Regions from separate parts of the Bacillus sp. EB106-07-01-XG149 genome, predicted to be linked through region 2. Evidence: riboswitches for the same ligand, from Rfam matches in the RefSeq annotation. Region 2 holds a riboswitch; each other region holds the start of a gene.
The links. Region 2 has a riboswitch for thiamine pyrophosphate ahead of tenA (thiaminase II). Riboswitches for the same ligand answer to the same signal wherever they lie in the genome.
Positions count from the first base shown of each region.

Region 1: linked by a shared signal. The riboswitch ahead of thiT (energy-coupled thiamine transporter ThiT) and the one ahead of tenA (thiaminase II) in region 2 are both predicted to bind thiamine pyrophosphate.
Region 3: linked by a shared signal. The riboswitch ahead of tenA (thiaminase II) and the one ahead of tenA (thiaminase II) in region 2 are both predicted to bind thiamine pyrophosphate.
Region 4: linked by a shared signal. The riboswitch ahead of thiM (hydroxyethylthiazole kinase) and the one ahead of tenA (thiaminase II) in region 2 are both predicted to bind thiamine pyrophosphate.

Region 1 covers NZ_JBYTDP010000002.1:1,071,073-1,076,141, reverse strand. Annotated here, with positions in the region: gene AC3WTA_RS11790 (sensor histidine kinase) at 1-1,796, shown strand, start outside; gene thiT (energy-coupled thiamine transporter ThiT) at 2,006-2,620, opposite strand; TPP riboswitch at 2,707-2,808, opposite strand; gene AC3WTA_RS11780 (FeoA family protein) at 3,003-3,230, shown strand; gene feoB (ferrous iron transport protein B) at 3,227-5,069, shown strand, end outside.
Region 2 covers NZ_JBYTDP010000008.1:1,447-6,515, forward strand. Annotated here, with positions in the region: gene AC3WTA_RS24055 (DUF3965 domain-containing protein) at 1-701, shown strand, start outside; gene AC3WTA_RS24060 (hypothetical protein) at 944-1,282, opposite strand; gene AC3WTA_RS24065 (SH3 domain-containing protein) at 1,288-2,442, opposite strand; TPP riboswitch at 2,712-2,823, shown strand; TPP riboswitch at 2,884-2,987, shown strand; gene tenA (thiaminase II) at 3,070-3,765, shown strand; gene AC3WTA_RS24075 (ABC transporter ATP-binding protein) at 3,734-4,483, shown strand; gene AC3WTA_RS24080 (ABC transporter permease) at 4,483-5,069, shown strand, end outside.
Region 3 covers NZ_JBYTDP010000001.1:415,721-420,789, forward strand. Annotated here, with positions in the region: gene AC3WTA_RS02235 (DUF898 family protein) at 25-357, opposite strand; gene AC3WTA_RS02240 (heterocycloanthracin/sonorensin family bacteriocin) at 861-1,193, opposite strand; gene tenA (thiaminase II) at 1,487-2,176, opposite strand; TPP riboswitch at 2,299-2,404, opposite strand; gene ddlB (D-alanine--D-alanine ligase) at 2,477-3,391, opposite strand; gene pdxR (MocR-like pyridoxine biosynthesis transcription factor PdxR) at 3,396-4,844, opposite strand; gene AC3WTA_RS02260 (homoserine dehydrogenase) at 5,005-5,069, opposite strand, start outside.
Region 4 covers NZ_JBYTDP010000010.1:101,102-106,170, reverse strand. Annotated here, with positions in the region: gene topB (DNA topoisomerase III) at 1-1,781, opposite strand, end outside; TPP riboswitch at 2,059-2,168, shown strand; gene thiM (hydroxyethylthiazole kinase) at 2,241-3,047, shown strand; gene thiE (thiamine phosphate synthase) at 3,064-3,723, shown strand; gene AC3WTA_RS26160 (anaerobic C4-dicarboxylate transporter family protein) at 3,839-5,069, opposite strand, start outside.

The DNA.
Region 1 (5,069 bases), on a different contig from region 2:
TTTTAGTGACGATATTTATTGGACAAACGATATTTTTTAAACAATATTATGCGAATCGAAAAGTAGAAGATATTAAAGTGAATTTAAATACTTTTGAGAAGAATTATTTGAATTATGCAGGAAGTGCAGAAGGAATTCAGAAGCTGGAGCAAGATTTTTTAAGAGAAAATAATACGTGGATTACAACGTTAGATCAGAATGGGAATTTAAAACATGCGGATGATTTTTATTTTGAAGTAACAATAAATCGTATGCAACAAAAGAGCTTTGGACAACAAATATTCAAGATTCCCTTAGGTAATCTCGTCAATATAGAGGAGATTGATAATAAATCATCAGAGCAGTTTTTAGGACAAGAAATTTATTTTTCTGGAGTGAGAAAAGAAGATAGTTTTATTCCATTCTCTTTTTCTTTATCTAAGCAGAATTTAAGCGGATCTAATAAACCGTTAGAAAAAGCATTTAATGAGAAAATGAGTAAATTATATGAGGAGAAAAAGAAAGCAGTCGGGGAACAAGTTGTTAAGGAGAAGAGGCCGGCCGTTCAGGAGCAAGCTGCCCAAGAACCAGATTTTTACATAGGAGGACGTGTTACAAAAGTACAGTTACCAGATGTAAACGGTCCTGTGAATCCAATTTATAAAAATAGCATATTTTTAGATAATATTAAGGTTTTTCAAACTGATTTATTATTAAAAGAGAACAAACACATACAATATACAACACAAACAATGGACGATGAAAAGAATGATATAAAATATAAATTATTAATTAAGCCAATAAAAGAAAAAGACGGATCAGTAACATATATTTATGCAATGGCTTCTTTACAGCCTGTAGATGAAGCAGTACAAATGGTGCAAGATTACTACATTTACATCATTGCATTTGTAGTCGTTCTCATTTTTCTAGCTTCGTTTTATTATTCAAAACAAATTGCAAAGCCGTTATTAAAAATAAATGATACGACGAAGAAAATAGCACACTTAGATTTCACAGAACAAATACCGATTACTTCAAAAGATGAAATTGGTGATTTATCGAAAAATATTAATGTATTATCTAATAAGCTCCATTCGCATATTGGACAGCTAGAACAAGATATTGAAAAGGAAAGAAAGTTAGAAAATACGCGGAAAGAATTTATTTCTGGTGTGTCGCATGAATTGAAAACACCGCTGAGTATTATGAAAAGCTGTATTTCTATTTTAAAAGATGGAGTAGCTGAACATAAAAAAGAGTACTATTTTCAGGCGATGGAACGAGAAGTAGATAAAATGGATACTTTAATTTTGGATATGCTTGAGTTAGCTAAATTTGAGTCAGGTACATATAAAATGAAAAAGGGTTTATTTTATATTGATTCAGTAATTGAAGATATATGTGAATACCTTTCTGTGGACATAGAGAAAAAAGAACTTCGTGTGCATAAAAATATATGTTCAGTTGAAGTGATGGCAAATCAAAGTCGGATTGAACAAGTCATCGTAAACTTCATTACGAATGCCATACGTTATACACCAAATAAAGAGGATATTATGATTTCCACAATAGATGAGCAGGATCGTATAAAAGTGTGTATTGAAAATAAAGGTACTCACATTGAAGAAGAACAATTAGATAAAATTTGGGACCGTTTTTATCGCGTGGATGCAGCTCGTCAGCGTTCACAAGGTGGAACGGGTCTTGGGCTAGCTATTTCTAAAAATATTTTAGAACTACACGATGCTGAATATGGGGTAAAGAATACAGAAGACGGTGTATTATTTTACTTCTACTTACCAAAAAAAGCGTAGATGGTACATGCTACGCTTTTTTTAATTTATTTTCATATTATCTTTACCTAATCTTTATTTTTAAACAGTATACTTTGGATAGAAAATGAGGTTATGTAAGGAGTCGATGAACCGTGCATAGCAAGTGGCTAAGTATAATGGTATTTATTTTCTTTTGTGCATTTATTGTATTTTTAATTGATATTACGATATGAAAAAAAGAGCGCTCATTAAGCGCCCTTTTTTTGTGTATTCATTTGATAAGCACTGATGCTTTTGAATAAGCGTGGTGAAGTAAGGAATAAAAATATAAGTAAAACTGTACATAAAATAAAAGAACCAAGCATTGTGGCACCATTTACGATTAATGAATATAGCACAGCTGATTGACCTTTCGGTGCATATTGCCCAAAGAAAATAATACCGGCAATAAAATGACAGAAATAGCGTGCAAAGCTACCAACAAATGTAGCAAGAATAATGTAACCAATAACTTTCTTTCTTTCGTTATTTTCATTGGAAGTTAAAAGTGCTTTTTGAATTGGTCGATAGAATAAACCAGCAAATCCAATAAAAGCAAAGGCAATGAAGTACTCAATAAATGCTTGAACAGGTGTTAAAATGTAAGCATCACCTACAACAATTTGTAATAATCCCCAAATTAAGCCACCTAAGAAAGCAGATTTAAAGCCCCAGCGATATGCAATAATAAAAATAGGAATCATAGCAAATGAAATGGAACCGCCTGTTGGAAGTTTAAGTGATAATGGTAAAATGTCGATAATCATGGCGAAGGCTGCAAGAATAGCAGATTCGATCATCGCTTGTAAATTGGTGTTACGCATATTGTCTCCCCCTAAAACCAAGTTGTACAAAAAAGAATAGATATCATAGGAGGATACGAAATACGTAAATAAAAAAGAGGTATGTATTTCGGACGTTTGCACAATCCCTGCGTTAGCATTAACTAACAGGTTCGAAGGGTCGGAACGAAGTGTTCCCTCTCAGCGGCATGGCTCCCCCTGTGATAACGAGATTCTTTATTTGCTATTGTTTATTGTAAGCGAAATGGATGAGAATGGCAAATAAATACGGTATGACAATTATTGAAATAGAATTGTAGTGAAATGTTAATAAATATGAAGCAAAAGGGTATAGTACAAGAGAAATAGATTGTGCTATAATTTTTCTGAAAATAATTATCATTCTCTTCTGAGGGGGAAGGTTATGAGCTTAGTAGATATTAAAATCGGTGAGAAAGTGCTAGTAAAAAGTGTTCAGTCTTTAGATTATTTACTAAAGAGAAGATTGGCTGCTTTCGGTCTTTCTGAAGGAAGCGAACTTCGCATGAAGCAAAAAGCGATGTTCAAAGGTCCTTGTACATTGGAGTGTCGTGGACAGTTAATTAGTATTCGTCATTGTGACGCGAAAATGATAAAGGTGGAATTAGCGTGAATAAGGTAGCTTTGCTAGGGAATCCGAATACAGGAAAGACATCATTATTTAATGCACTTACTGGTTCTTATGAGTATGTAGGGAACTGGAGCGGTGTAACAGTAGAAAAGAAGGTTGGTAAATTAAAAGATAAGCAAGGGACATTAATTGATTTACCAGGTGTTTATGATTTGAATCCAGTTTCGCGTGATGAAGGTGTCGTTACAAATTTTCTACTAACAGACGAATTTCATCATATGTTAAATATAGTGGATTCTTCGCAATTCGAGAGAAATATGCATTTAACGTTGCAATTACTTGAATTTGGAAAGCCGGTTTCAATTGGATTAAATATGGTCGATGTGGCAAAGCAACGAGGCATTGTAATTGATGTAAAACGATTATCAGAACTATTAGGTGTAACAGTCGTTCCTGTCGTTGCAAGAAGTGGAAAAGGCTGTGAAGAACTACTTGCTACTCTTAAAGAAAATGACAAAAACGAGAAAAAGCCATTCATTATTTCATATGGTGTACAAATGGATGAAGGAATTGGAGAGGTAATAGCTCTTTTAGAGACAGCGAATTATAAGCATCCAAGATGGTTAGCCCTGCAATTTTTAAGCAATAACGAAGTAGTAGAAAAAGAAATGAAAGCATTACCAATTTGTAAGGAACTTGTAGCCATTCGATCTCGCTTAGAAGGAAAACTTGATTGTACGTTGGAAGAGCACATTTACAAAACTCGTGAAGCGTATATTGAAAAGTTAAAAACAAATGTTATGAAGCATGAGAAAGAAGGAAAAATTCCTTTTTCGGAAAAAATTGATAGATTAATTACACATAAAATTTTAGGACTTCCAATCTTTTTAGCAGTTATGTTTTTTATTTTTCAGGTTACGTTTACGTGGATTGGTACACCTTTATCGGATATGTTAGATGGCTTTTTTGGTGGACAGCTTACAGATTGGGTGACGGCTGGTCTCACAAGTGTTGGAGCTTCTGATTTTATTCAAGCACTCGTTACAGAAGGTATTATTGCCGGTGTTGGTGCAGTATTAGTATTCGTTCCACAAATCTTTGCACTATTCTTTTTCATTTCATTATTAGAAGACTCAGGATATATGGCGCGAATTGCAGTTGTTATGGATCGAATTATGGAGTTCTTCGGTTTAAACGGAAAAGCGTTCATTCCGATGATTATCGGTTTTGGATGTAATGTTCCAGGTATTATGGCAGCGAGAACGATTGAACAAGAAAAAGAACGTTTACTTACAGTTCTTGTAACACCATTTATGTCTTGTTCAGCGCGTTTACCTGTATATGCATTATTTGCGGGAGTGTTCTTCCCTAATAGTCAGGCAACTGTTGTATTTTCTTTATATGTTGCAGGTATTGTTCTTGCGTTATTAGTTACAAAAATTATGTCTCTTACTATTTTAAAAGCGGAAAAGTCTATTTTCGTCATTGAACTACCTCCTTACCGCGTGCCACAAGCGAAAACGTTATGGCTAAGCACGTGGGAGAAAGGGAAAGGATTTGTTCGTAAAGCAGGTACATTCATCTTCGGTGGTTCTGTTGTCATTTGGTTATTAAACTATGCAGGTCCATCAGGATTTGGTGTTGATATGGGAGACAGTTACTTAGCGATGATTGGTGGGTTTATCGCACCACTATTTGCACCGCTCGGCTTTGGAACATGGCAAGCTGCAGCATCTCTTTTAACAGGATTTTTAGCGAAAGAAGTTGTCGTTTCTACAATGGCAATTATTTATGCGGTGAAAGAAGATGTGCTAGGAAATGTTATGGGAGCACATTATACTGCGTTATCAGCATATGCATTTATGTTCTTTATTTTATTAT
Region 2 (5,069 bases):
ATAGGGTTAAATTTAATGAGAAATGTATAACGGATTGTAAACAACTATTATCTCATAAAGAAGTATTGGAATTTACATTCTTTTATATGTGTAAGAGAGCTAAATTACTATCAAAAGAGCAATTAAATAGTGATATGATGAGTCTAGCGATGTATTGTAATACGTTTGTGTATGACTTATACACACATGACTTATTACGAAAATATCGTAAGTGTACAGACTTCCTATCATATTATGGACCTAGTCAAGCGGTGTTAGCTTGTCAAAGAGCTGTACTTTCTCAAATTTCAGATCGATTAGACCCATTGAAAACTACTCATGTAGATGATTATTTATATGTAATGAAAGAAATGATGGAGCATATGACGATAGGGATAATGGATCGATATGATCATTTTATCGGAAAGTTATTATCATATGTGCCATTTTTCGAAATGATTCAAGTTCCGCAACATGCATATTATTGTGAAGAATTACTGTATATTTGTAAGGGCATTGAATATAAAGAAGAAATATTACGCAATTATATATTTATACAATTACATGATTGTTTACCATCATTCTTTAAACTATTTCTTAAAAATAAGCGTTATGCAACGATTCATGACATTCTGTTCTATTGGTGTGATGATGAACAAAGAATGAGTTTAGAGAAAAAATATAATCTTAGCTTTATTTATGAAAAATATGCTTGTGGATAAAGAGCATTTTCTATATAAAAAATTTATATAAATTAAAAAGGATCTCAAGTTTATGTGAGATCCTTTTTTTTATTAGTAAAGCAAGGAGAACGCAATTAAGACGAGAAATAAAATTCCATAAAGGAGAAATTGTGCCGTATTGCTTCCTTGTATACCAAAAAAAGTATTTATTTTTGTGTATAAATTCAATATATATTTTAGCGGATTATCTTTGAAAGATCGGTACACAATGTCTCCTCTTTCTAAGCTTTTTGTTCGTGTTTTTTGTTAGTAGGGACATGAATGTATCTAGCTATGAATAATAAAACAGCCATAAAGAATACAGGAAATACGGTAGATAAATAAAAACCATTACTAATAATATTTGTTATTAGGGCACTTAATAGAAAGATGGCATTATATATATGGGCAATTTTTTGTTTTAATTGTACTTGAAAGGATTCCATCATAATTTCTAAAGCAACAAAAGCAATGATAATAGATAAAAATACAGTGTTTGTATTGTAAATGATTAAACAATAGATTAAACCTAAAAAGGCGAAGTATTCAATTAAGAGAGGTATATTGATATTGCGTTGCATACAATTTACCTAACTAAATATGGCAGTGGGTTTACTGCATTTGTTTTTTCAAAATTCCATTCTCCATTGTGTAATTCAAAATGAAGATGTTGCCCGTATGAATGACCTGTGTTTCCCATATGACCTACTAATTGTCCAGCTTGTACTTGATCACCAGCTTGTACAGTGCGATCTTTCATGTGTGCATAGACTGTTGTATATAATTTCCCGTTTATTTGATGGGCGATGAACACAACATTGCCATAGCTAGCTGAATAATATGATTTCACAACTTTACCTGCAGCTGCCGCCTGGATAGAGACATTACCTTGAGCTGCAATATCTATACCATAATGCATTTGTTCCCAGCGTATATCAAAGGTTGAGCTAATTCTTCCTTGAGTAGGGAATTTGAAAACTGCTGGAATGGAAGTAGGTTGAGCCGTTTGAGCTTGTGATTGATTTTGCATCACATAATGTTTTGCTACGTATCCGTATCCTGTGCCAAAACGAATTTTATACCAAGTTCCTACAGTTTCCACTACTTGTATTTGTGTACCATTTTGTAATGAACCAAGTAGTGCACTACTTGTACTAGCGTTGCCACGTACATTAAGTTTAGGTGTTGCAACTGTGTATTTCGTATTATTTTGAACTGTGATGCCTTTTACTAAAGGCTGTGAACCATTAGCCACAAATGCTTTTTGTACGTAACCTGTTTTGCCATTATGTAAAATTTTATACCACTCGCCTTGTTCTTCTTGAATGGTAATGAATTTTCCATTTGGTAATACATCTAAAATTGAAGATTCTAAATTAGGTTCAGAACGAACGTTTAATGCATTGGCATTAACGATGTATTGATTATTAGATTGAAGTTTGTTTTTTAGTAGAATAGCATCTTTTTGTACGTAACCTACTTTATTATTAACAGATACTTTATACCAGCCATTAGTTGTTTCAAGTATGTTCACTTTCGTATTAAAGCGAATTGTATCAATTGATGAGCTATTTGCGTTATCTTTTGTATGTAAGGCTACTTGATCGACTTTGACATATCCAGTTTTCACATTAGATAATTGTTCAGCGTTGGCTGTTTGTACATTTGTTTCTCCCATAGAAGGAAGTAAAGAGGCAATTGCGACAGTAGTTGCTGTTAAAGCAGTAGCTTTCATATTCATATAATAGAGACCTCCTCTAGTTGTATAGTTGTAATTTTATTATAGTATAAAGATATAATATAGTGGGTGTATTCACATAAATGTAATATGAAATCAATATAAAAATAAATTTTTTGAGGATAATGATTCCTTTTTATCCGATTAATTAGGATAATAATTTCTAAGATAGAATATAAGTATTATATAGTTTTGTTATTTTGTTGACAATTGAGAAAATTAAAACAGTTGATGATGTCTTATTACGATGTTATACTGACAGTGATAATTTCATAGTTTGCTAGGAGAGCTGGTGTTGCCAGCTGAGAGTAGGCCGTAAGCCTTTGATCCTTTTCATTACCTGATCTAGATTATGCTAGCGTAGGGAAGCAATTCGGACACTAATAATAAGTCCCCGTTTCTTTGCGTATAGAAACGGGGCTTTTTTGTTTGAAAATTTCATATTGAAACCACTAGGGGTGCTTGTTGTGCTGAGAGAGGAATAATCCTTAACCCTTATAACACCTGATCTAGGTAATACTAGCGAAGGGAAGTGGAGCAACGAATAAATTATAATTTTATTTGCTGTAACCACTTCTTATTTAGAAGTGGTTTTTTATTTAGATATATAAATCGAAAGGGGATAGAGAAATGAAATTTTGCGATAGATTATTAGAAACTGTACAACCAGTTTGGGAGATGAGTCATAATCATCCGTTTGTAGTAGGTATGGGGGATGGCACGTTAGAAAAAGATAAGTTTCAGTATTACGTTATTCAAGATTATTTATATTTGTTAGATTATGCAAAGCTATATGCGATTGGTGTTGTAAAAGCAACGAACCCACAAGTAATGGGGAAATTTGCTGAACAAATTGATGGCATATTAAATGGAGAAATGACAATCCATAAACAGTATGCAAAAAGACTTGGAATTTCTATAGAAGAGATAGAGTCTGCAAAGCCATCTGCTAAAAATTTAGCTTATACAAATTACATGATGTCTGTATCTCAAAATGGCACACTTGCGGAATTAATAGCAGCACTTCTTCCATGTATGTGGAGCTACTGGGAAATTGGAAAGCGTTTAAATGATATTCCTGGAGCAAGAGATCATGAGTTCTTTGGTGAGTGGATTCAAGGATATAGTTCTGAAGAATACGGTAACCTTTGTATTTGGTTAATCGATTTATTAAATGAAATGGCAGTTGGAAAGTCTGAAAAAGAGCTAGATCGATTAGAGGAGATTTTCCTATATTCCAGTCGATTTGAATATTTATTCTGGGATATGTCCTATCGTAAGGAGATGTGGGGATTTGAGGAGCAAGAACATACTACAGTTTCATAATGTTTCTTTTCATTATGATGAGAAACCAATCATCAATGAATTAAATGCTTCTATACAAGATAAAGAGTTTGTAAGTATTATCGGACCGAGTGGATGCGGGAAAAGTACTCTATTTCGCCTTATTACAGGTTTAGAAGAAGTAAGTACTGGGCAGATAGAGCTGACAGAAACGAAGAGCCATCCTGTAGGGTATATGCCCCAAAAAGATATGCTCCTGCCGTGGCGAACGATTATTGAGAATGCTGCTCTGCCGCTAGAGTGTCAAGGTGTACAGAAGAAAGAAGCACAAATAAAGGCCAAGGAACTGCTACATAAATTTGGCTTACAAGGGTATGAGACAAAATATCCGAAAGATTTATCTGGTGGTATGAGACAACGCGTATCTTTTATTCGAACTTTATTAACAGGCGGGGAGATATTGTTGTTAGATGAACCGTTTAGCGCGTTGGACGCTTTAACGAAGGCATCTTTGCAAGAATGGCTGTTTGAACAATGGAAAGAGTGGGAAAAAACAATTTTATTTATCACTCATGATGTGGAAGAAGCGTTGTTTCTTTCTAATCGAATTTTAGTAGTAGAGCAGCAACCGATAACTACTTTAACCGAGAGGGTTGTACCGCTTGATCGTAATCGAACAAGAAAAGATTTATATAAGCCTGAAGTGTTAGCGCTTAAAGATGAGCTTCTTAGTATGTTACAAAGGCAGGTACTCGTATGATGAACCGGTTGAAGGAGCTATTACCTGCCCTTACACTTTCTAGTATTTTACTTGCCTTTTGGGAAGTAGGCGCAAGAATCGTAGATGAAATGTACATTTTACCGTCACCGTCTGCAATTGTGATGAAGATATGGAAACTAAAAGATATATTATTTACGGTTCATTTGCCGGCAACCTTATCGGTCGTTTTAATAGGGGTGGCTATTTCTATCGTACTTGGGGTAGGGCTAGCGATGTTAATGAATGTGAGTAATTGGATGGAGAGAGCATTTTATCCATTATTAGTTGCCTCACAAACGATTCCTATTACAGCGCTTGCGCCGCTTTTCGTTTTATGGTTTGGATATACGATCTGGAGTAAGGTTGTTGTTACTGTTTTAATTACGTTTTTCCCAATTGCGGTCAATACGTATGATGGACTACGCAGTACGAAAAAAGAATGGGAGGAGCTCTTAGTTACGTATGGGGCAACGAAAAAAGATGTTTTTCTTAAATTAAAGTTACCATCTGCTCTTCCTTATTTTTTCTCAGCTTTAAAAATTGCAGTTCCGCTTAGTGTAATTGGGGCAGCAATCGGTGAGTGGCT
Region 3 (5,069 bases), on a different contig from region 2:
CTGGTATTATAAAGCTAATGTTTTTTAATTGATAAATGTAGTATTTTTTACTTTCCAGTCTTCAAGTTTAATGAAAACCCAGAATGAGTAGATTCCTAGAGTGATAATTGATAAGAGCAACCATTTTATCCAATTACCAAACAAGCCTACAGCAGAACCATTGAATTTCATACGGTGCCCGTTAACTACTGTATGATTTATTTTCCAACCATAAACCATACATAAAGCCCAAGGGTAACAAATACCAAGGGTAAAAACTGTAATAAGTACACCAAGGATACTCCAACCAATAAAGCTGAATAATCCACCATCAAAAAATGAGTGGCGACCATTTTTTAATTCAGAACCGATTTCCATAAAAAACTCCTAACATATATACATTCATAATGACAAAAACAAATTATATCACAATAAAATGGTTTCAGGTCTATAAATCGTAATATAAAGTAAAACAAAAACATCTTACAGAAACAAAGCGCCTTATCTCAAGTTCTTAATTTTGTATACTAGAGCGGTGCATTTAATAAAAATAGTTACATAGTTGTAAAAATTTATAAGGTGGTAAGATTTTTTTATGATTAAGTTTAATTATATGAGAAATATGAAAAAAGAAAAAAGGGCTGATAGAAGCCCTTCTTTTTGGTTCTGGTGCAATAAATTTACTTACGAAAGTCAAAGATCGCATAAATGGTATAGAACATAAAAAAGACATTCGATTGTTGATTTGAAATAAAGTCACAATGTTTATAAAAAGGTGGGATAAATTGTTTCTTTAAATTAAAGGATGCTACATGTGTTTTGATTAAATTTTTTTATAAAAATTGTATAATACTTCACAAATGGATTCCTTTTTTCTCTAATCAATATTCATATGTTACAATAGTACCAGTTGTATCAGTAGTACCATTAAAACCACTAAAACAATTAGAACAACCACCACAACTACCACAGCCACCACAACCGCCACAACCAAAACAACCGAAGCAACCAATACAACGGAATCCACCACAACGAAATCCACCACAGCGACCGCCACAACCACCACAGCGACCACAACCGCCACAGCGACGAGCATCATCTTCAATATAGTAATATGGATATTGGTTTTGCTGGTCCCAATACACAATATTTCCAGATTGGTAATCATTAAGGCTTAACGCTTGTAGTTCTTGTTGAAACTTATTCATTTTCATGACCTCCGTTTATAAACTTCAACCTTTTCAATGCTTTCCTATATTTCTGTTCGTTAAATCTAAGTAGAAATAGCGCTATAAACTAAGTTCAATACGTACCCCTACAAAATATGACCTATCACTAGATAATGCACCTTGTTCATATACCTATTTTTAGGTTATTTTTCCATAGGCTCATTTTTATAAATTGAAAAAAGACGCACTTAGATTGATGCGTCTTTTTGCGATACTTCTTTTATGAAATCATATACATAGGTATTATCCATACCTATGTATAGCAATACCCCTACTCATTATCCAATGACATCTTCTACTTCTGTATTCACTGGCCACTTTTCTAAAGTATAAGCCATTTCCCAAAATGAATATTCATATTGACTGCTAATAATGAAATGCTGTTTCATTCGCTTACGGTCAGACTCTGTTACGTTTTCAGCGATAGTATCTAATCTTGTAATTTGCTCTTCAACTAGCGTACGGAACCAATCAGATCCATAAGCAGAAATCCATTCGTTATAAATTGGCTCTTCTGGCTGATACTCTTTTAAACGCTCACCAATTTCATAATACAACCAATAGCAAGGTAAAATTGCTGCAATGATATCGCCTAAATGTCCTTCATACGCAGCACGATACATATGTGAAGTATAAGCGTATGCAGTTGGAGCAGGGATAAAATTATCTTTTTCTTCTTGTGTTATCCCTAGTTTCTCCGCAAAATTCTCATGTAAAGATAATTCCGCCTCGTATGTATTTTGAGCATGGTGTGCCATACGAGCTGTTGTTTCTAATTCCAGTGCTTTTGCAGCTCCTAAAGTTTGTACTCTAGCAAAGTGACTCAAATAATATGAATCTTGAAGCACATAATAGCGAAAACTAGCTAAATCTAAAGTTCCTTCACCAAGTTGTTTTACAAAAGGGTGATGAAAACTAGCTTCCCAAATTGAATCTACTTCTTGACGTAATGATTGTGAAAATTTCATTTAAATCCCTCCAATAAAGTATAAAATTTAAGTATTTACCCACAGTTATTAAATCTGTAAAATAAAAAAACTTTCTTTACAAACGTAAAGAAAGTGAAAGTGACAGTATTTATTCATAAAATAGTAATGTCTTCCCACTTCCCTACGCTAGTATTAACCAGATCAGGTACTAAGAGTCTCAAATTCTCGTTTGATCTCAGCCTATAATAGGCCCCCCTAGTGGATAAATATTTAATTTTCGTATTGTATTCATCATAACATACTTCATGTTACTGTCAAAAACATTCATGATACTGCTACTTAAAACCCTTCTTCTTTTCTTACTTTTAATGAAGTTTCAATAATCATATCTAATAGTTTACTATAATGAATACCAGCTGCATCTGCACTTTTCGGTAGTAAACTTGCTTGTGTCATCCCTGGTAATGTATTAACCTCCATTACATATGGAATTCCGTCCTTTACCATCATATCCACCCTTGCATAAACGCTGCATTTCAATGCTTTATAACAAGCCAGTGACGCTTTGTTTACACGTTCCTTCAATTCAGCTGGAAGCTCGATAACTTCTTCAATTGTACTAACATCATCATATTTTGCATTGTAATCAAAGAACTCAGCTGCATGTCGGATTGAAATAATAGGTAACTGTTTTCCATCAAAAATTGAACATGTAATCTCATCACCTTTTATATACTTCTCTATTACTACTTCAGAATCCCATTCAAACACAGTTTCCAGCATTGAAATTAATTCATCTTTATCATATACAATCTTTACCCCAACACTTGATCCACCAGAGTTTGGTTTTACCACTAACGGAAATCCTAACTTATCTAATTCATCAAGATTTAGATCCGCCATTTTTGTAAGTTCAATCCAATCGGGTGTTTCTATACCTTCATAGCGTAAAATCTTTTTCGAAATATTTTTGTCCATACACATACCGCTAGATAACATATTGCTCCCGCTATAAGGAATACCTAAACTTTCAAGCGTGCCTTGAACCGTCCCATCTTCTCCGTATTTTCCGTGTAATGCGAGCAGCGCAAAATCAATGTCTTTCGCTTTTTCGATTAAATCTATTTTTTCATTTAACGTAATTGGTACGATTTCATATTTATTTTTATCTAAATTTGCAATCATTTCATTTCCAGTCATAATTGATACTTGTTTTTCAGAGGATACTCCACCCATAATAACGCCAATTCTCATTTCCTCAACTCCAAATTTCATTTTTTATTGTATCACCGATTATTTTGATTCCACGAACTATTTCTTCTTCTTTCAGACGTGAAAATCCTAATCGAAAAGTAGTCGCTCCTCCTCCATCAGAATAAAAAACATCTCCAGGAGAAAATGTAACCCCTTGCTCATAACACTTTTGTAAAAGTGTGCGGGCATGAATTTTTTCTTCTAACTCTATAAATAAATGAAGTCCACCATCACCGGTCATTCTTTGAAACGGAATGTACTCATTACACGCCCCAACAGCTAACTCATATTTTTTCTTATAAACTGATCTTGCCTTTTTTAAATATTTTTCAAAATATCCTTCATGTAAATATTGAAATAGAACAGCTTGATCTAACGTAGATGTGTGAATCGTTCTTGCTCTTTTTACACTTTCTAAATGATGAATCAGCTCTTTATCTGCGATGATCCAGCCTACACGTAAGCCAGGGAAAAGTACCTTTGAAAAGCTACTAATATAAATTACATTATTACCAGCGCCAGCAAAAGTTAATAATGGTGCTAAATGTGAACCTGAATAACGTAGCTCTTCATTAAATCCATCTTCTATAATAGGAACCTTATATTTTGAGAATAATCTCATCAGTTCCGTTCTTTTCTCCGAACTCGTAACAATACCGGTTGGATTATGATAGGAAGGAATTAAATATGCGAAATCAAACTCTTTTTCACGCAAACTTTTTTCTACTTCGTTCGTATCGATGCCATCTTCATTCATATTAATTCCGTGAACTTCAAGTCCATGTAAACGGAAAAGCTTCAATGCAGCATGGTGAGTTGGATTCTCACAAATAACCCGCCCTGATTTCTTTGATAACGAGGATAGCACGATGTCTAATCCTTCTGTAAATCCATTTGTAATTAAAATATCTTTGTTCGAAATATCTACACCTTTCATTTCCATATAATGAAGTAGATAATTCATTAACGGTCTATAACCTTTTGCGTATCCGTAGTTTAATACGACATCCCCTTCAATGGACATACGAGTAAGAAAAGCTCTTTTGAAATTTTCCACATCAAATAGCTTTTCGTCCGGAGCAATGCTATTAAAAACAATCATTCCTTTTTCCCAGCGAACACCATGTTTCATTAAATCTAATTCATCCGCTAATAAGGTAACGGTATTAAGTTTATTTTTCCAATCTATTTCAACAGACGAAGTGTTCGATATATCAACCTTAGCTACAAAATTCCCTTTACCTTTAACTGCATAAATGAGTCCTTCTTGCTCTAAATCCGCATAAGCAGCGAGTACAGTATTTCTGCTCACACTTAGTAATTCACTTAATTCCCTAGTTGAAGGGATTTTTTGATCCCCGAGCAAATGACCTTTCATAATCATCTTTTTCAAATAATCTTTCAATTGAATATAAACGGGACGATCTTTCACAACTTTAAAATCTTTAAACAATTCCTTACCCCCTGCAATCATTTTTGCATATTTATTTCATTCTCAAAAGGTCCACTACATATGTATTTTTTATAAAGGGCGGTACGGTCTTATAAAGTGGAACTTTAATCAATGGGGCTGATTATCACCCACTGATTATTATCCCTTAGTAACAGGCATTTTACTGCCTATTACTAAGGGATAAATCTTTGCGGTATAAGTTAATTACATCTTTTAAAGCTGCTG
Region 4 (5,069 bases), on a different contig from region 2:
ACAATTTCTTTCGTATAGTTCTTCATTTCTGAAATGAATACTTCTTTTTTCAGTTTACCCTTCGCAATTGCTTCAAGCTTTTGTTCCCATTCACCAGTTAGTGTAGGTGATTTTAACTCTTCTGGAACTAAATCAAGTAACTGACGGCCTTTTGAAGTAATGTGAATATCTTTACCACGTTTTTCAAGTAAGAATGAATTGAATAGCTTGTCGATAATATCAGCTCGTGTCGCTACAGTACCTAATCCACCAGTTGATTTTAACGTGTCAGCAAGTTGTTTGTTTTGCGTATCCATATATTTTGTAGGATTTTCCATTGCTGAAAGTAAAGTCGCTTCGTTAAATCGTGCAGGTGCTTTTGTTTGACCTGATGTTTGCATAATTAACTTTACAGTTAATGTATCGCCTTTTTCAATGTGAGGTAGAAGTTGTTCTTTTACGTCATCAGTTATATCATCATCTTCAAAGCGATTTTCATATACTTCTTTCCAACCGGCATGTAGAATAGTTTTTCCACGTGCGATGAACGTTTCATTGCCAACTTTTGTGCGTAACGTTAGTTGTTCATATTCAAAGGCCGGGAATAAAACAGCTAAGAAACGTTTTACAACTAAATCATAAATTTTACGTTCTTTATCTGTGAAGGCCGAGAAGTTAACGTATCCTTCTGTCGGAATAATTGCGTGATGATCACTTACTTTACTATCATCAACAAATGACTTATTAGACTTGATAGGCTTTTGTAATACTTTATGTGCTAAAGGACGGTACTCTCCAACGCCACATGCTTTTAGACGTTCTGGAAGTGTTCCAACGATATCAGATGAAATATAGCGTGAATCTGTACGAGGGTACGTTAGCACTTTATGTTGCTCATACAATTTCTGCATAATGTTTAACGTTTCTTTCGCAGAGTAACCGAACTTTTTATTTGCATCACGTTGTAATTCAGTTAAATCGTAAAGACCAGGAGAGAATGACTTCTTCTGTTTTTTATCAATTTCCACAACAGTAGCATTATGTTTATCTAAACCTTTTACAATACCATCAATTTTTTCTTTATTAAAACTGCGGCTATTACCATTTGCATCTTGCCAAGTTAGTTTTAACTGATTCGTTGTTTGTGCTTCGATGCCGTAGTAAGTTTGAGCTTTGAAGTTCTTTATTTCATCTTCACGATTAGCGATCATAGCGACAGTAGGTGTTTGCACGCGGCCGCAATTCAGCTGGGCATTAAAGCGAGTAGTTAATGCTCGAGTCGCATTAAGGCCGATATACCAGTCAGCCTCTGAACGTGCAACTGCTGAAGCGTATAAATTGTCATATGCTTTACCTGGTTTTAAATTTGCAAAACCATCTTTAATTGCTTTATCAGTAACAGATGAAATCCATAAACGCTTAATAGGCTTCTGTATTTTAACTTTATCGATAATCCAACGTGCGACTAATTCGCCTTCACGTCCAGCATCTGTCGCTACAATAATTTCATTTACATCTTTTCTAAGTAGCTGACTTTTTACAGCATTAAATTGTTTCCCAGTTTGTTTAATAACTGTTAATTTCAAACGCTCAGGTAGCATCGGTAAATCTTCTAAATTCCACTTTTTATATTTCACATCATAGCTTTCTGGATCTGCTAATGTAACAAGGTGACCTAAAGCCCAAGTTACAATATATTTACTACCTTCAAGGTAGCCGTTTCCCTTTTTATCGCACTTCAGTACGCGAGCGATATCACGTGCAACAGAAGGCTTTTCAGCGATTATAACGCTTTTTGACATATTAAAAACATCCTTTCAAATTTCCATACGTTAACTATAGCATACATCTTCTTGAGATTCAGTTTCGCTCCATGTTTGATCGGTTTTTTGTGGAGTGAACAAAATCTGTTTGAAATCAAATGATAGCGACAGAACATAATATGCAATATGATGAGACTATGAAAAATAGATCCTTATTTATTATGCTTATTGTTTTATCAGTTTCTTCTATAATTAAATAGAAAAGTAAAGAACTTGTTATTTTAGTAGAATAAGAGTAGACTTTGAAGTAGATGAATACTAAACACATGGGAGTTTGTGGATGCAAACTGAGAGTATGACTAATCCGTCATTGACCATTTGAACCTGTTGGATAATGCCAGCGTAGGGAGAGTGTAAAAGCACATGTTCAGGCACTTTGCGTACGCGCAAAGTGCCCTTTTGTGTATCTCCCATCACAATAGTTAGGGGATGAGAAGGATGAATATGAAAGAAATTAGTAAAGTAGTGGATTTGGTGAGAGAATCTAATCCGCTCGTTCATAATATTACAAATGTTGTTGTAACAAACTTTACAGCTAACGGTTTGTTAGCGTTAGGGGCATCGCCTGTAATGGCGTATGCAAAAGAAGAAGTAGCAGAAATGGCTAGCATTGCTGGAGCGTTAGTATTAAATATGGGGACACTTCGTCCTGAAGAAGTAGAAGCGATGTTACTTGCGGGTAAATCAGCAAATGTGAACAATGTACCAGTACTGTTTGATCCAGTTGGTGCAGGAGCAACATCGTATCGAACAGAAGTTGCGAGACATATTCCGGCTGAAATTGATTTAGCGATTATTCGCGGAAATGCAGCTGAAATAGCAAACGTTATTAATGAGAGCTGGGAAATTAAAGGGGTAGACGTCGGTGCTGGAAATGGCAATGTCGTAAGTATTGCAAGGCAGGCAGCGGATGAATTAAATACAGTAGCGGTGATTACTGGAAAAGAAGATGTTGTTACAGATGGAGAGCGAGCGATTCTTATTCGAAATGGTCACTCTATTTTAACGAAGGTTACGGGAACTGGTTGTTTACTAACTTCTGTAATAGGAGCATTTGTAGCAGTAGAAAAGGATTATGTAAAGGCAGCAGTAGCGGCATTAACGTTTTATGGTGTAGCTGCGGAACTGGCAGCTGTTAAGACAGTGGAAAAGGGACCTGGTAGTTTCCAAATTGAATTTTTAAATCAGTTAGCAAATACAACTTCAGATGATATTGAGAAGTATGGGAAGATTGAGCTTATATAGTAAGGAGGGGAACTAGATGTCGCGTATTACAAAGGCTGAAATGTCTAGATTATTATCAGTATATTTTATTATGGGAAGTAACAATTGTGCGAAGGAGCCACTACAAGTATTGAGAGATGCACTTGAAGGCGGTATAACAATTTTTCAATTTCGTGAAAAGGGGGGAGGCGCTTTAACGGGAGAGAAACGTATTTGTTTCGCGAAAGAAATACAAGCAGTCTGTAAGGAGTACGGTGTACCATTCATCGTAAATGATGATGTGGAACTAGCTCTCGAGTTAGATGCAGATGGCGTGCATGTTGGACAAGATGATGAAGGAATTACTTCTGTTCGTGAAAAAATGGGAGATAAAATTGTTGGTGTATCTACCCATACAATTGAAGAAGCACGCTGGGCAATTGAAAACGGAGCTGATTATTTAGGTGTTGGCCCTATTTTCCCAACGAGTACGAAAAAAGATACGAAAGCAGTGCAAGGAACGAAAGGTTTAGCTCATTTTAGAGAACAAGAAATTATAATACCAATCGTTGGGATTGGTGGGATTACAATTGAAAATACCGCTTCGGTTATAGAAGCCGGTGCGGACGGTGTTTCTGTTATTTCCGCGATTAGTTTAGCTGAATCTCCGTATGAAAGTACGAAGAAGCTAGTAGAGGAAGTAAATAGGAGTTTGTAGGAAAAGGGAACTTCACAAAAATAGTAAAAAACATAATGGACGGTTAAAAATATTTAAACAAACGTTTGATTAAAAAAGCACAAACCCTTTAAAATTGTAGGTTTGTGCTTTTTCTTTAAAACATAATTGATATTAAGAGCATTCCAATTCCGATAGAAGTGAATGTTGCGATTAGGCCTGGAATCATAAAGCTATGATTTAAAACATATTTACCAATGCCTGTTGTACCAGTGCGATCAAAGTTAATGGCAGCAACGATCGTTCCATAGTTTGGAATGAAGAAATATCCATTTACTGCAGGGAACATTGCGATTAGTAGTGCTGGTGGAATACCGAGTGATAATCCAAGAGGCATTAAAGCACGTACTGTTGCTGCTTGGCTATATAGTAAAATAGATAGAATGAATAATGCGATGGCAAATAGCCATGGTGCACTTGTTACTAGGTGCTGAATTGATCCTTGAATCATATTTAAGTTTCCGTTAAAGAAAGTATCTCCCATCCAAGCGATACCGAAAATAGCAACAACTGCTGTTGCCCCCGCTTTAAAGACGTTACCAGACACGATGCTTTCTACATTTGGTTTGCAGAAAATAATAATAAGAGCTGCGATAGTTAACATAACCATTTCAATTGTGTTTGGCATGGAAAGACGAACTAACTTCCCGTCAACCACCCATCCTGGACGAAGTGCTTCAAATGAACCGAGAAGTACGACAAGGAAAGTTCCTACTAAGAAAAGGATAACGGATAGTTTAGCGCCTTTTAAACCAACAAATTCTTTCTTCTCTTCAATTTTAGGAATCATTCCTTCTTTTAAACGTTTCAAGTATTCAGGGTCTTCATTTAATTCTTTCCCCATTTTGCTAGCAACAAATGCAGCTACCATACAAGCGATGAAGGTAGAAGGAATACTTACTTTTAAAATATCTAATAAAGTGATTTTATAGTCAGCTAGCATTGCTAAAAGTGCAACTGTCGCAGCTGATATAGGGCTAGCTGTAATTGCTTGTTGGGAAGCGATTACGGCAATTGACATTGGTCGTTCCGGTCTAATCCCAGATTCGCGAGAGACTTCTGCGATAACAGGAAGTACAGAATAAGCAACGTGACCAGTTCCTGCGCACAGTGTAAATAAATAAGTAACAATTGGAGCAAAGAATGTAATGCGCTTTGGATTTTTTCGCAATGCTTTCTCAGCCAGATGAACAAGGTAGTCCATTCCTCCAGCAGCTTGCAGTGCACCGGCAGCTGTAATTACTGCTAAAATCATAAGCATTACATCAATAGGAGGAGCTGTAGGTTGTAAGTGGAAGACGAAAACAAGTATTGCCATACCAACGCCA